DNA from 3 places in the Blautia difficilis genome. Region 3 is predicted to be linked to each of the others. Evidence: predicted binding sites of a transcription regulator. Region 3 holds the regulator's gene; each other region holds the start of a gene.
What was found. The regulator Rex, encoded in region 3, represses fermentation and respiration genes when NADH is low (regulators of the CRP and FNR family bind a similar motif). The targets are predictions, from matches to a motif close to ATTGTTAANTANTTAACAAT.

Region 1 (5,268 bases), on a different contig from region 3:
GAGAGCTGTGGAAGGCAGCAGATATTTCCAGACTCCTTATCTGTATAAAGAGAACGGATTTAAAGAGAAAGTCTATGCTGAAAAACTGATACAGGAGCTGTCGGTAAGTCAGCCTCTACAGTGTACAGTAGAGAAAATTGAGCGAAAAAAAGAGAACAAGAATCCGCCGCTTTTATTTAACCTGGCGGAGCTTCAGAATGTGTGCTCCAAGCTGTTCAAGATCAGTCCGGATGAGACATTAAAAATCGTACAGGAACTGTATGAGAAGAAGCTGGTCACTTATCCCAGAACGGATGCCCGTGTATTGTCGACTGCGGCTGCAAAGGAGATTTATAAGAATATTTCCGGGCTGCGAAATTATGAACATACAGCGGAAATCGCACAGCACATTATTGAACAGGGAAATTACAAAAATCTGGCAAAGACCAGATATGTTAATGATAAGCAGATTACAGATCATTATGCAATTGTACCCACAGGGCAGGGATTAAATGCATTAAGAGGTGTTTCTCTTACTGCGCAGCGTGTATATGAGACCATTGTCAGAAGGTTTGTATGTATTTTTTATCCTCCTGCTGTATATCAGAAGGTCAGCCTTGTAACAAAGATTCAGAATGAGAGCTTCTTTTCCTCGTTTAAAGTACTGTTGGATGAAGGATATTTAAAAGTTGCCACAAATTCTTTTGCGAAGCGGAAAGTAGCAGATGCCATGAGTGGCGGAAACAGAACCGGTGTGGCGGGGAATAACGGAAATGAAGATTCTGATCCAGATAATGGAAAGAATGGTTCAGATAATTCTTCAGAAGATATGGCATGTGATACCCGCCTTCTTACCGCATTGCAGAATCTGAAAAAAGGTGATATACTTTCCGTGGACAGCCTGAGTATTAAGGAGGGTGAGACATCACCACCAAAGCGTTATAATTCCGGTTCCATGATTCTTGCAATGGAGAATGCCGGACAGCTTATTGAGGATGAGGAATTACGTGCTCAGATCAAGAGCTGCGGAATTGGTACCAGTGCCACCAGAGCAGAGATTCTTAAGAAGCTGTGCAATATCAAATATCTGGCACTGAACAAGAAAACCCAGGTCATCACTCCGACACTTCTTGGAGAGATGATCTTTGATGTGGTAAACTGCTCTATCCGGCAGCTTCTGAATCCGGAACTGACTGCCAGCTGGGAAAAAGGACTTAATTATGTGGCAGAGGGAAGCATTACAGAACAGGAATACATGGACAAGCTGGAACATTTTGTGCGTATTCAGACCCAGCAGGTGGAAAAGAATAATTATCAGGCTTATCTGCGGCGCTTCTTTGATGCTGCAGCAGTGAACTATAAAGAACCGGCAGGAAAGAAAAGAGGAAAATAAAAATGTTAAAAGATTATACAATTGCAAATCTTCTGGATCTTAACGAAACAATCGCAAAGGATTTATTTGAAGGAAAAAACTATCCATGGGAAGTATTACCGGAGATCGGAGATTTCATTCTGAAACTGGGACAGACCTTAAGTGAGGAAGAATACGACCACCCGTCAGAAGATGTATGGATCGCAAAAAGTGCCAAAGTAGCACCTACGGCCTGCATCAACGGTCCGGTTATTATTGGTAAAGAAGCAGAAGTACGCCACTGTGCATTTATCCGTGGAAAAGCGATCATAGGTGAGGGTGCGGTAGTAGGTAATTCTACAGAATTAAAGAATGCTGTACTTTTCAACAAGGTACAGGTTCCGCACTACAATTATGTAGGTGATGCAGTTCTTGGTTACAAATCCCATATGGGCGCAGGTTCCATCTGCTCCAATGTAAAATCTGACAAGAAACTGGTAATTGTAAAAGATGGTGAGGAGAAGATTGAAACAGGTCTGAAGAAATTTGGCGCCATGCTTGGAGATAACGTAGAAGTAGGCTGCGGCTCCGTATTAAATCCCGGAACTGTGATCGGACGCTGCTGCAATATTTATCCGCTTTCTTCAGTAAGAGGCTGCGTACCTGCAAATCATATTTACAAGTCAAAAACAGAAGTTGTGGAAAAGAGATAATTAAAAAATAGAAGAGGCAGGCTGTAGGAATGATATTATTTCAGTCATACAGCCTGCTCTTTTATATTTTTTTGTCTGTCAGATATAGAAGACATCTGTTGTAATTGATATTACATATGAAATAAAACTTTCCTCAGGATTACCAGAATGGCAATATGCACCGGATAAAACCAGTAAAAGAAATACTTTAAAAACTTTCCTCTGATAAATCCACGTTCGCCATTATACATATTAATGGAAAGAAAAGCAAAGCATGCCTTCCATTCGTAGTAAAGCCAGCAGCTTCCGATGATGGCCTGAGCTGTTTTGTCGTTGCGGAACCAGTACATGATCAGCAGGAATACAAATCCCCGCCATCCGTAATCTGCCTTTAGGAATACGGAGACAGCCAGCAGTGCCAGTACGCAGACAAGCTGCATTTTCTGATTATCCCAGAAGTATTCCAACGCACAGAATGCCAGGTATCCCAGAAACAGGGTAAAAAATACATTCTGCTTCTCATATCTCCAGGTATTGGTAAACATGAAGTTCCATGGAATCTCAGAGATACATGCAAATAAAAACAGATTCAGGCCATATTTCTTACGATTATGTGTATGCAAAAATCCTTCCACTAACAGAAAACAGAAAATTGGAAAAGCGGCTCTTCCGATATCCCGGAAAATTCGATACCAGCTGTAATCTACACCACCGAAACTGAAAAGAGTTGCAGTTGTGGCGGGGTAATTGTACAGAATCATCACACCGGTGTGGTCAATGAGCATCAGGGTGATGGCGATTAATTTTAAAGCACTTCCATTCAGAACCCGAAATCGTTCAGGGAGAAAGGAAGCAGGTAACCTTGTCGTCATAATAGAAATCCCTTCATTAATAGAAATTAGAACTATTTTACCACAAAAAAATCAAAGATGGTTAAAAATTTTACAATTTATGACTGGACGAATCAGCACTTTTGTGAGAAAATAACACTAGGTTGTTAGGCATACTCCTCTGAAGTCATTCAGCAGACCTCAGAGATTTACCCTGTACAGTTCATTCAGCAGTTCTGTACAGTGCCGGGTATAACAACATGAAGTTAATCTATACTTGAAAGGAGTTTTACAATGATTTATTCACGCGAAGTAGAAGAAATGTGCCCAGTTGCACAGGGCGTTCATCATGGCGCCGCTCCAATCCCAGAAGAAGCTAAATGGGTACAGGCAAAAGAAGTCAAAGACATTTCCGGTCTTACACACGGTGTTGGCTGGTGTGCACCACAGCAGGGTGCCTGCAAGCTTACATTAAATGTTAAAGAAGGTATCATCCAGGAAGCACTGGTTGAGACTATCGGATGTTCAGGTATGACTCACTCTGCAGCTATGGCTTCTGAGATCCTTCCGGGTCTTACTGTTATGGAGGCACTGAACACTGACTTAGTTTGTGATGCGATTAACACAGCTATGAGAGAACTCTTCCTTCAGATCGTTTACGGACGTACACAGTCTGCATTCTCAGAAGACGGACTTCCTGTAGGCGCTGGACTCGAAGACCTTGGTAAAGGACTTCGCTCTCAGGTTGGTACAATGTATGGAACTCTGAAAAAAGGACCTCGTTACCTTGAAATGGCAGAAGGTTATGTAACAGGTATTGCTCTTGATGCAGATGATGAGATTATCGGATATCAGTTCGTAAGCCTTGGAAAAATGACTGATTTCATCAAAAAAGGCGATGACCCGAATACTGCATGGGAAAAAGCAAAAGGTCAGTACGGCCGTGTTGCAGACGCTGTTAAAATTATCGACCCAAGAAAAGAATAATTTAGGAGGTAACAGGAAATGGCTTTATTTGAATCATATGAGAGACGAATTGACAAAATCAATTCTGTTTTAAACAGCTATGGCATTGCTTCTATCGAAGAAGCTGAGAAAATCACAAAAGACGCAGGTCTTAATGTATACGATCAGATCAAAGGCATTCAGCCGATCTGTTTCGAGAACGCTTGCTGGGCATATACAGTAGGTGCTGCTATCGCAATCAAAAAAGGATGTAAGAAAGCAGCAGACGCAGCAGCAGCTATCGGAGAAGGTCTTCAGGCATTCTGTATTCCTGGATCCGTTGCTGATACACGTAAAGTAGGTCTTGGACATGGTAACCTTGGCAAAATGCTTCTTGAAGAAGAAACAGAGTGCTTCTGCTTCCTGGCTGGACATGAGTCCTTTGCAGCTGCTGAGGGTGCTATCGGTATCGCTGAGAAAGCTAACAAAGTTCGTCAGAAACCATTACGTGTTATCCTGAACGGTCTTGGAAAAGATGCTGCTCAGATCATTTCCCGTATCAATGGCTTTACATATGTAGAGACAGAATACGATCCATACAAGAACGAAGTGAAAGAAGTATTCAGAAAATCCTATTCTGAAGGTCTTCGTGCAAAAGTTAACTGCTACGGCGCTAACAGCGTTCCGGAAGGTGTTGCTATCATGTGGAAAGAAGACGTTGACGTTTCTATCACAGGTAACTCCACAAACCCGACACGTTTCCAGCATCCGGTTGCAGGTACATACAAGAAAGAACGTCTTGAAGCAGGAAAGAAATACTTCTCTGTTGCTTCCGGCGGTGGTACAGGACGTACACTTCACCCAGACAACATGGCAGCAGGTCCAGCTTCCTACGGTATGACAGATACATTAGGACGTATGCACTCTGATGCACAGTTCGCTGGTTCTTCTTCCGTACCGGCTCACGTAGAGATGATGGGTCTCATCGGCGCTGGTAACAACCCGATGGTTGGTATGACAGTTGCAGTAGCTGTTTCCATTGAGGAAGCTGCTAAAGCTGGTAAATTCTAATAAATAGCTTAAAATAAGCATTTATCGTGTCCAAACGGAGTAATAAAAATAATAAAAAGGGAGTTATTCTTAATTGAGTAGCTCCCCTTTTTGCGCTAAAATGTATAGTTTGCGACCGGAAAATGAGGGGATTCGGAGTGGAGATTAATAAATATGCTTTATTTGCCGATGTGGCAGATACTAAAAATTTTACAAAAACAGGAGAGCGGATGGGGTATACTCAGCCTGGTGTGAGTCATATTCTGAAAGGGATGGAAGCTGAATTTGGTTTTCCTCTTTTTATCAGAACCAAACAAGGGGTAATTCCTACCACCAATGCAGAGACCATCCTGCCTCTGGTACGTCAGCTACTGTCCATTAATGAACAGTTGGAGCAGACCATCAGTTCTCTGAATGGATT
Region 2 (5,268 bases), on a different contig from region 3:
AGGTCAGATCCCTGTACAAGAAGGCTTCCGTCCGGCTGTGGAATAACTTTTCCTACCTGGCCTTTGATGTAGTTTACGCCGTACTGTTCTACGGCTCTTCTGTAGAACTCATCGAAGTTTTTACCTGGAGTACGGACATCAATATAGAATACGGTTACATTTGTATCCGGATATTTATCACGGATCAGCATTGCATGTTTTGCTGTGTACATACAGCAGATCTTGGAACAGTATGGTTTTCCTCTGTCATCGGAGCAACGGCTTCCAACACACTGGATGAATACCAGTTCCTTCGGAGCTTTTCCATCGGAAAGACGCTCTAAGTGTCCTTTTGTAGGACCTGCTGCGTTCATGATACGTTCCAGTTCCAGGGATGTGATAACATCTTTACTCTGGCTGTACGCATATTCATCATATTTATCAAGTTTGATGGTATCAAAACCTGTAGCAACTACGATTGCACCGTATTTCTGTGTTACGATCTCATCCTGCTGATCGTAATCAATGGCTCCTGCCTGACATACTTTGGAGCAGACACCACATTTTCCGGTTTTAAACTTGATACAGTTCTCACGGTCAATAACCGGAACATTTGGGATGGCCTGTGCAAACGGAGTGTAAATAGCAGTTCTGTTGTTTAATCCTCTGTTAAATTCATTAGGGATCTTCTTGGACGGACATTTTTCCTGACAGACACCGCAGCCTGTACATTTGTCCATATTTACACTTCTTGCTTTCTTTCTGATATCAACGGTGAAATCACCTACGAAACCGCTGACATGTTCTACTTCACTGTATGTATAGATATTGATCTTCTCATGGGCTGCTGCCTCAACCATCTTCGGTGTGAGGATACATGCAGAACAGTCAAGTGTAGGGAATGTTTTGTCAAGCTGTGACATTCTTCCGCCGATACTTGGAGTTTTCTCTACAATATCTACTTCATATCCTGCATCTGCGATATCCAGGGCTGTCTGGATTCCGGCAATACCGCCGCCGATGATCAGGGCTCTCTTTGTAACACGGCTCTCTCCTGGCTGAAGAGGTGTGTTTAAGTTTACTTTTGCGATTGCTGCCCTGGCAAGGATCACGGCCTTCTTTGTAGCCTCTTCCATATCCTTGTGGATCCAGGAACAATGCTCACGGATATTTGCAATCTCCACCATGTATGGATTCAGGCCAGCTCTTTCAGCTGCTTTTCTGAATGTTGCCTCATGCATACGTGGAGAGCATGAACAGACAACAACGCCTGTCAGGTTTTTCTCTTTAATGGCTTCCTGAATTTTAGCCTGGCCTGCTTCTGAGCACATGTACTGGTAGTCTTCTGCATGAACGACACCCGGCTCTTTGGCAGCTAATTCAACAACTTTTTTTACATCTACCGTAGCGGCGATATTACTTCCGCAATGACAGACAAATACACCAATTCTCTGCACGCTGGCTTACCTCCTGTATCTTCTGAATGCACTTACCAGAAGCTGCTGTGGCAGTTCCGGATCAAGAAGCTGTGGTATCTCATCTGCTTTCAGATAATCGCCGCCTTTTTCACGGACAACTAACTGTCTTGCTGCATCGATGATCTTTCCCGGTTTTACATCTCTTGGACAACGCTCTACACAGGCGAAGCAGGAAAGGCATTTCCAGAGAGACTTTGAATTGACAAGTGCTTCGATATCTTCATTTACAACATAGGATACAAACTGATGTGGCTTGATATCCATTTCATTGAAAGATGGGCAGGTAGCAGAACATTTTCCACATTTCATACATTTCAGCGGATTGGTTCCGGAGATCTCTTTGATCTTTTCTGCTGCTGAATGCTGGTTTCTCATTTTGCCACCTCCTCTTTTACTCCGAGGGCTTCTGCAAGGAGCTCTGTGAAATAATATACAGGCAGTTCGCTGGAAGCGTTTTTATTTAAATTATATTTACACAATGGACAGGCTGTGATCAGCATATCTGCGCCAAAGCCTTGGGCACTGTCTTCTATTTTCTGACACATGTTCTGGGACATTTCTTTTTCTTTGAGAGAAATGTAACCGCCGCAACATTCATTTCTATATGGATAGATCACCGGTTCTGCACCAAGTGCGCGGATGAAATCTTCCATGATAGTTGGATTCTCCGGATCATCGAAAGCCATGATCTTGCCCGGACGTAATAAGAGACATCCGTAATAGGCTCCGATTTTCTTTCCTGTAAGCGGGTTTACTACCTTCTCTTTCAGCTTGTCGAAACCGACCTTGTCGCGAAGTACTTCCAGATAATGGAGCACTGTTGTCTCGCCTTCATAAGGCTCATCAAGCTGCATGTAATTATTTGCTCTGGTGCGGATATCCTCCACATTTTTCATATCATCATTGACACGTTTGATCACGTGATGACAGGCAGAGCAGATTGTTACCAGATCCTGGCCCTTTTCTTTGGCCTGATTAAGAGCACGTACAGAAGAAAGCTTCGTAGCAATCTCGTCAGTTCCCAGAGGATAAACACCTCCGCAGCACTGCCAGTCTTCGATCTCTTCCAGTTCAAACCCAAGTGCTCTGGCGCTGGCTCTGGCATATTCGTCCAGATCTTTCGCCTTGTTTCTCAGGGTACAACCCGGATAATAACTGTACTTCATACTTAACATTATCCTTTCTTAGTTGTTCAGGTAAATAGTGATAATCATATGATTCTTTGTCTTTTTTTTAACGATATATAGACAAAAATATAAATCAAGTCTAATACAATTACTTTTTATATCTTTGTTGAGACATAGAAAATAAAAGAGTTTGCACACCCTTCCTCCGCATTAAAGGAGTGTATCAGCTCGATTTCCGAAAACATCATATCATATTGATAACAATTTAACAAGTATTTTTTTCTGATTTTTCTCTTTTTTTGTTATTTTACAAACAATCTTTTAATTGATTCTGACGAAATATAAATCCAAAGGAAGCAGGATTTCCCACTTCCTTTTGGACTTTTATTTTTAAAGGTCAAGCTGAGCAATAATCTCTTTCAGTGCGTCTGCACTCTTCTGCAGCTGTTCAATCTCTGCTTTGTTCATTCTCATAGGAATTTTACCCTGCACGCCATTTGGTCCTACCAGAGTCAGGGTACTGAGGCAGACATCTTCGATTCCATATTCTCCATGCATCATAGTGGATACTGTGGAGACAGATTCTGAGGAAGATACAAGAAGGCTGCAGAGTTTACAGACGGAAGAGGATACCGCATAGAAGGTTGCACCTTTCTTGGAAATGATCTGTCCGCCGGATTTCTGTACATACTGAAGCATAGCCTCTTTATCCACAGGTTCAATATCTTTGCCCAGTTTTTTCTCAATTTCATAGTATTCATCTACACTTACGCCTGAAATATAGGCACCGGTCCATGGGATAAAGGAGGTATCTCCATGTTCCCCGAATACATAGGCATGAATGTTACTCTGCGCAATCTGGAAATGCTGGGAAAGTCCGCAACGCAAACGTGCTGAGTCGAGAATGGTACCGGAACCAAGGATCTGGTTTTCCGGAAGTCCTGAAATCTTTGTAAAGACATAAGTCATAATATCAACAGGATTACTTACAATAAGATAAAGAGCATCCGGTGCTGCCTTTACGATCTCCGGTGTGATGGATTTAAGGATGTTTACATTTGTCTGTGTAAGCTCAAGTCTTGTCTGTCCAGGCTTACGCGCAATACCGGAGGTGATGATCACAATATCGGAATCCTTTGCATCTTCATAATCACCGGCAATAATAGAGATTGGATCTCTGAAGCAGGTTCCCTGAATGATATCAAGAACTTCACCCTCTGCCTTCTGTTTGTTGATATCGATCAGAACAATCTCAGATGCGATATCCTGGCTTGATAAAGTGTACGCAATTGTAGACCCGACGCTGCCGGCACCAATGATAGTAATTTTACTGCTCATAACCTTAATACTCCTTTTTTCCTGATAAATTTTCAGCCATATCTTGATGATATTGTATCTAGATATGTACAATAGTGGTCTTGAAAATCATATCACATCGTCAATCATTTAACAAGTTATTTTTATCAAATAAAGTGTTAAATTTTATTTTTATAGCTTTTTGATGACTTTTTTTCAATTTTTTCTTTTGTTTTGTTATGTTTTTCACAATCATTCGCAAATACTGGGGCAAAAAAAACAGGGTTTGACTTTATTCTATCATCTATAAAGTCAAACCCTATTTCATATCTCCTGGTCTGCCATTGCAGTAAACTGCTCTTCCGGATGAGGACGTGAATAATAAAAGCCCTGGATGGCATCACATTTCATCTCTTTCAGCAATTGAACCTGACCGGAGTTTTCAACGCCTTCTGCAACCACCTTCATATCCAGTCCATGAGCAAGGGAAATTACCTGCTGCACCACCTTTTTTCCCTTTGGCTGTTCAATATAATCTATCAGCTTTTTATCAATCTTCAAAGTAGAAAAGGGCAGCTCATTCAAACTGGTGAGAGAAGAATATCCGGAGCCAAAATCATCCATATGTAAAAGGAATCCGGTTCTGACAAGTGCCTCTGTAATCCTCCTGATCCGGTCGCTATACAGGGCAACAGTCTCCGTAAGCTCTATAGGTACACAGGAAAAAGGGATTTCTGCACCCTTCACAATCTCCACATAGCGCATCACCGTACCGCTGCGATGCAGACTTGCCCTGGACAGATTGACTGAGATCGGAATCAGCTCCTTTCCCTGCAGCATCCGTCTTCTCTGATAACAGCAGACTCGTCTGAATACATATTCATCCAGTTTTACGATCTGACCATTCTTTTCATACACAGGGATAAACTCTCCGGGAGATATGATTTCTCCATCCGGTTTCTGCCAGCGCACCAGTGCCTCCGCGCCTACAATTTTTTCTGTTCCCACGCTGTACTTGGGCTGATAATACACCACAAATTCCCTGTTTGCCACAGCACCCTCAAAATCACTTTCCAGCTGTCGGCTGCGTATCTGCTTTTCCCTCATCTCCGCAGTATAATAAGAGACATTACTTTCATAATTACCACGGATATTTTTGATTGCCATAAAGCCACGACCGCAGATTGCAGATACAGGAAGTGTTTTATCAATGTGCATATAAACTCCATAATTAATGGTCACATTAGGAATGGGTGCATGATCTGCGATCTCTCTGATATACGTTTCCATTTCGTCCTTATCAATCTCCGGTATCCCATAAATAAGACAGGCAAACTGGTCACTTCCATATCTGGAAACCAGCCCATGCCGGATAAACCCCTGATATG
Region 3 (5,268 bases):
AGTACCGGTATAGCTGTTTAAAGCTTCCTCCAGGATTTCCTTGGAGGCAATGTCCAGATGGTTGGTAGGCTCATCCAGGATCAGGAAGTTGGCCTCTGACAGCATAAGCTTTGCCAGGGAGACACGGCCTCTCTCACCACCGGAAAGGGTGGAGATCAGCTTGAATACGTCATCCCCTGTGAAGAGAAAGGCTGCCAGCATATTTCGGATCTCTGTCTCTGTAAGCGTTGGATAAGTGTCTGAAATTTCCTGGAAAATAGTTTTTTCCATGTGGAGTACATGGTGCTCCTGATCATAATATCCGATCTGTACCTTGGAGCCGAGAGCAAAGCGTCCGCTGTCAGCATCTACCAGACCGTTAAGGATTTTCAGCATGGTAGTTTTGCCGGTACCGTTATTGCCGATGAGAGCTACCCGTTCCCCGCGCTTAATGTCAAAAGAAATATTGGAAAACAAAGTCTGTCCGGGAAAAGCTTTGGATAAATCCTCCACAGTGAGTACATCATTTCCACTGATGTATCTGGGCTCCAGGGAAATCCGCATCTGATTTTGGATCTCCAGCGGCTTTTCAATCCGCTGCACCTTATCCAGCATTTTTTCGCGGCTTTCGGCACGTTTGATAGATTTCTCGCGGTTAAAAGATTTCAGCTTGGCAATGACCGCCTCCTGATGCTTAATATCCCGCTGTTGATTTAAGTAAGCTTTATACTGGGCATCCCTGAGCTGGGCTTTTTTCAGAGCGTAGGCAGAGTAATTGCCGCTGTACATCCGCATATTGCCGGCTTCAATTTCTACTACCTTAGTGACAACCTTATCCAGGAAATAACGGTCGTGGGATACAATGAAAACAGCTCCCGGATAATTCAGCAGATAGGTTTCCAGCCAGGAAATGCTTTCCATATCCAGGTGGTTGGTGGGCTCATCCAGCAGGAGAATGTCAGGATTGGAGAGCAGAAGCTTGCCTAGGGCAACCCGGGTTTTCTGACCGCCGGAAAGAGTTTCAATCTGTTTTTCGAAGTCCTCCTCTGTAAAGCCAAGTCCCTTTAATACACCCATGATCTCACTTTTATATGCATAACCATTTTCAAGCTCAAACTGATGGCTCAGTCTGGTATAGGTGTTCATCAGGCTGTCCAGGGCTTCCCCTGCAGCAGTTTTCATTTCATGCTCCATGGAGCGGAGACGGTTTTCCATATCAATGATGTGCTGCTTAGTAGAAATCAGCTCCTCATAGATGGTGTGGTGCCCATGGATATCCTGGTACTGGGCCAGGTAACCGATACTTTTATCTTTGGCAAGAATAACATTTCCGGAATCCGGGGACAGTTCGTGGATGATAATACGCAGCAGGGTGGTTTTGCCTGCACCGTTGTTGCCGATCAGGGCTGCCTTTTCCCTGTCCTCTATATGGAAGCTGGCATCCTGAAGGATTACCTTCTCGCCAAAGGATTTGCAGATATTCTGACATGATAGGATCATACAAATTCCTCCGAAATTTATATTATTGCAGCAGCCTGCGAATATCCGCTTTCACTGCTGAAATGTACACATACAGAATTTATTATAACTGAACCGGACTGTTTTTGAAAGAAAAAAAGTGTTTTTATTTATGATTTGGATGAAATTTTGCACATTCTATCAGATAGTCTAAATTTAATGAAAAAAATTTGTAAATAAAGTACAAATTTAATTTGACAATAAAATAACATCTGGTTATAATTGACCTAGGATGTATAAGGAGGGAATATTTGTGGAACCTAAGGAAATTTCAAAAGCGGTGATCAAACGTTTGCCTCGATATTACCGTTATCTGGGAGAATTGATGGAGGAGAATGTAGAACGGATCTCGTCCAACGATCTCAGCAAGAAAATGCACGTGACTGCTTCACAGATCCGTCAGGACCTGAATAATTTCGGTGGATTCGGACAGCAGGGGTATGGATATAATGTACGTTATTTATATACTGAAATCGGTAAGATTCTGGGACTTGACACAGTACACCCGATGATTATTCTGGGTGCCGGTAATCTGGGACAGGCTTTGGCCAATTATGTAGATTTTGAGAAGCGCGGTTTTCGGCTGGTTGGTATTTTTGATGTAAACCCTGTGCTGGAGGGGATTGCAGTGAGAGGAATTGAGATACAGATGCTTAGTGACCTTCCACTTTTTCTCAAAGAGAATAATGTGGAGATCGCGATTCTGACCTTACCTAAGGCAAAGGCCAAGGAAATGGCGAAGATTCTCATAGAAAACGGGATCAAGGCAATCTGGAACTTTGCACATATTGATCTGGATGCACCGGAGGATGTTATGGTGGAAAATGTACATCTGTCAGAGAGTCTGATGACCCTTTCCTATAATCTGAGTGAATATCGTAAGGAACATGAGAACCAGTAATAATAGTACGTATGTAGTTGCCGGCAACAGAGCGGACGGTGACGATTTGAATGGCTGTGGTCGTTAGATCATAGCTTTTCTTTTTGAAAAAATAGGTGTATACTGTTTCCAATGACAGGAGGTGGCTGAATGAAACCTGTGGTAACAGCCGGTGAAATGAAAGAGCTGGACCGGAACACAATAGAATCTGCCGTGGTTCCGGGTATGGTACTTATGGAAAGAGCTGCACTGAAAACAGTGGAGGCTATGGAAAAATATCTGTGTAACAAGGATCGTGTACTGGTGGTGTGCGGAAATGGCAATAATGGCGGTGACGGGATGGCCATTGCCAGACTTCTCCATCTGAAGGGGATCAAAGTCGGGATTTATCTGGCCGGCCAGGAAGAGAAGCTGACAGATCAGGCCAGACAGCAGCTACAGATTGCCAAATATTATCAGGTACCTTTGGAGCATAACCTGCAGCCGGATGAATATACTATTATAGTAGATGCCCTTTTTGGGGTTGGTCTGTCCAGACCTGTAGAGGGCAGATATGCAGAAATCATCCACATGCTGAACCAGTCCGGGGCTTTCCGGGTGGCTGTTGATATTCCTTCCGGCATCAACGGAGATACAGGCCAGGAGATGGGGATTGGATTTCAGGCAGATCTTACAGTGACCTTTGCTTTTTGCAAAAGAGGGTTGTGCTTTTATCCGGGAAGAATGTATGCAGGAGAGCTGATCGTTGCAGATATAGGCATTTATGCGGATCAGGACAGAGAGCCTTCTATGGCATATCTGGAGAAAGGGGATCTGTCAATGCTGCCCTCCAGAATTCCCTGGGGAAACAAAGGGACTTTCGGAAAAGTGCTTCTGGTAGCCGGTTCCCGTGGAATGTGCGGGGCTTCCTGCCTGAGCAGCGCTGCGGCGCTCAGAGCTTCGGCAGGTATGGTGAAGGTTCAGACTGTAGAGGAGAACAGGATTCCTCTTCAGACACAGCTTCCGGAGGTTATGGTTACCTGCGAGTTTAATGAGAAAAGCAATCAGGAAATGCTGGACTGGTGTGATGTGCTTGTGATCGGCCCGGGGCTGGGAATGTCAGGAGAAAGCAGAGAGAGGGTGCAGTGGTTCCTGTCTCATGCTGCCTGGTGTGGCAAGCCTGTGATCCTGGATGCAGATGGACTGAATCTGCTGGCAATGCATGAAGAATGGAAGAAATATCTGGGCGGACAGGTGATCCTCACTCCCCATCTGGGAGAGATGAGCCGTCTGACCGGGAAAAGCATTGGCGAGATCAGGGAGAACCTAGCAGAGACTGCTTCTCTGTATGCAGAAGAAACTCATACCGTATGTGTCCTGAAGGATGCCTGTACAGTAGTGGCTTCTGAGAAAGGAAAAAAATATCTGAACATGAGTGGTAATGCTGGCATGGCTACTGCAGGCAGCGGAGATGTATTAAGCGGTGTACTGGCAGGAGTTTTATGTATGTTTCTGGCAGCAGAAAAAAAGCCTGCTTATGGTCAGATGGCAGCTCTGGGAGTACTGATCCATGGACTGGCAGGAGATATGGCAGCTGAGAATGTGGGAGAAAGAGGCATGACTGCCAGAGATATCATCCGGTTTCTGCCTGAAGTGCTGAAGATGCAGTAAGAGATCTTGAGTGTCCGGAATTCCTTTGGTGGAATGTGGGACAGATAAAGAATACAAAAAAGAGGAAGAGATTATTATGGAAAAATGTAACCGAGTAAAAGCAGTGGTTTCTCTGGATGCGGTGGAGGAAAATTTCCGACAGATGAGAAAAAATATTGCCAGTGACACAAAAATGATCGCTGTGATCAAGGCAAATGCTTATGGTCATGGCGCTGTGCAGATTGCCCATATGGTAGAGGGTTATGATTATATCTGGGGGTTTGCTGCAGCTACAGCAGAGGAGGCCATTGCTCTGAGAAAGGCAGGGATCACCAAGCCTGTCCTGATCCTGGGAATTGTATTTGAGGAATTTTACCCTGAGCTGGTTTCCTATGATCTGCGCCCTGCTGTGTGTGAATACCAGGAGGCTGCAAAGCTTTCCGCAGAGGCTGTGTCTCAGGGAAAGACCATACATATTCATCTTGCGCTGGATACGGGGATGACCAGAATCGGTTTTGCCGATGAGCCGTCAAGCGTGGAGGAAATCAAAAAAATCGCAGCACTTCCCATGCTGGAGATCGAGGGAATGTTTACTCATTTTGCAAGGGCAGATGAGTATGACAGAAGCCCTGCCATGGTTCAATTGAAGCGTTACCTGGATTTTTGCAGTCTGCTTTCAGAGGCAGGAATTGAGATTCCTCTGCGCCACTGCTCCAACAGTGCAGGTATTATCCGTATTCCGGAAGCAAATTTAAGCATTGTCAGAGCGGGAATTACGATCTATGGCATTTATCCTTCTGCTCAGGTGGAAAGGGATATTGTGAAATTGTCTCCGGTTCTGGAGTTAAAGAGCCATATTACATATGTAAAGGATGTACTTCCGGGCACAGCGATCAGCTATGGAGGAACCTATGTGGCAGACAGGAAGCTTCGTGTGGCAACAGTGCCGGTGGGCTATGCGGATGGTTATCCCAGACAGCTTTCAGGCAAAGGATGGGTTCTGGTCCATGGAAAGAAGGCGCCGATCCTGGGCAGAGTCTGCATGGATCAGTTCATGATAGATGTGACAGAAATCCCGGATGTGAAGAAGGGAGACCAGGTTACATTGATCGGCAGAGATGGAGATGAATTTATCAGTATTGAGGAGATGGGAGATCTTTCCGGGCGTTTTTCCTATGAATTCGCCTGCGAGATCAGTGACAGGGTTCCCAGAGTCTATATAAAGGACGGAAAGGAAACCGAAAAATACAATTAGGGGCAAA

Region 1: the regulator Rex is predicted to act here: its motif matches at 2,952-2,971, upstream of H8Z82_RS13830 (iron-sulfur cluster assembly scaffold protein).
Region 2: the regulator Rex is predicted to act here: its motif matches at 2,838-2,857, upstream of H8Z82_RS07905 (CoB--CoM heterodisulfide reductase iron-sulfur subunit B family protein).

Annotation. Positions count from the first base shown of each region.
Region 1 is NZ_JACOQG010000027.1:41,041-46,308, forward strand. Features, by position in the region: gene H8Z82_RS13815 (DNA topoisomerase) at 1-1,372, shown strand, start outside; gene H8Z82_RS13820 (LbetaH domain-containing protein) at 1,375-2,043, shown strand; gene H8Z82_RS13825 (TraX family protein) at 2,154-2,894, opposite strand; gene H8Z82_RS13830 (iron-sulfur cluster assembly scaffold protein) at 3,147-3,839, shown strand; gene H8Z82_RS13835 (GGGtGRT protein) at 3,858-4,868, shown strand; gene H8Z82_RS13840 (LysR family transcriptional regulator) at 5,006-5,268, shown strand, end outside.
Region 2 is NZ_JACOQG010000010.1:10,673-15,940, forward strand. Features, by position in the region: gene H8Z82_RS07895 (4Fe-4S binding protein) at 1-1,436, opposite strand, end outside; gene H8Z82_RS07900 (4Fe-4S dicluster domain-containing protein) at 1,443-1,832, opposite strand; gene H8Z82_RS07905 (CoB--CoM heterodisulfide reductase iron-sulfur subunit B family protein) at 1,829-2,623, opposite strand; gene H8Z82_RS07910 (L-lactate dehydrogenase) at 2,975-3,922, opposite strand; gene H8Z82_RS07915 (two-component system response regulator) at 4,205-5,268, opposite strand, start outside.
Region 3 is NZ_JACOQG010000022.1:20,552-25,819, forward strand. Features, by position in the region: gene abc-f (ribosomal protection-like ABC-F family protein) at 1-1,479, opposite strand, end outside; gene H8Z82_RS12460 (redox-sensing transcriptional repressor Rex) at 1,751-2,398, shown strand; gene H8Z82_RS12465 (NAD(P)H-hydrate dehydratase) at 2,528-4,027, shown strand; gene alr (alanine racemase) at 4,104-5,261, shown strand.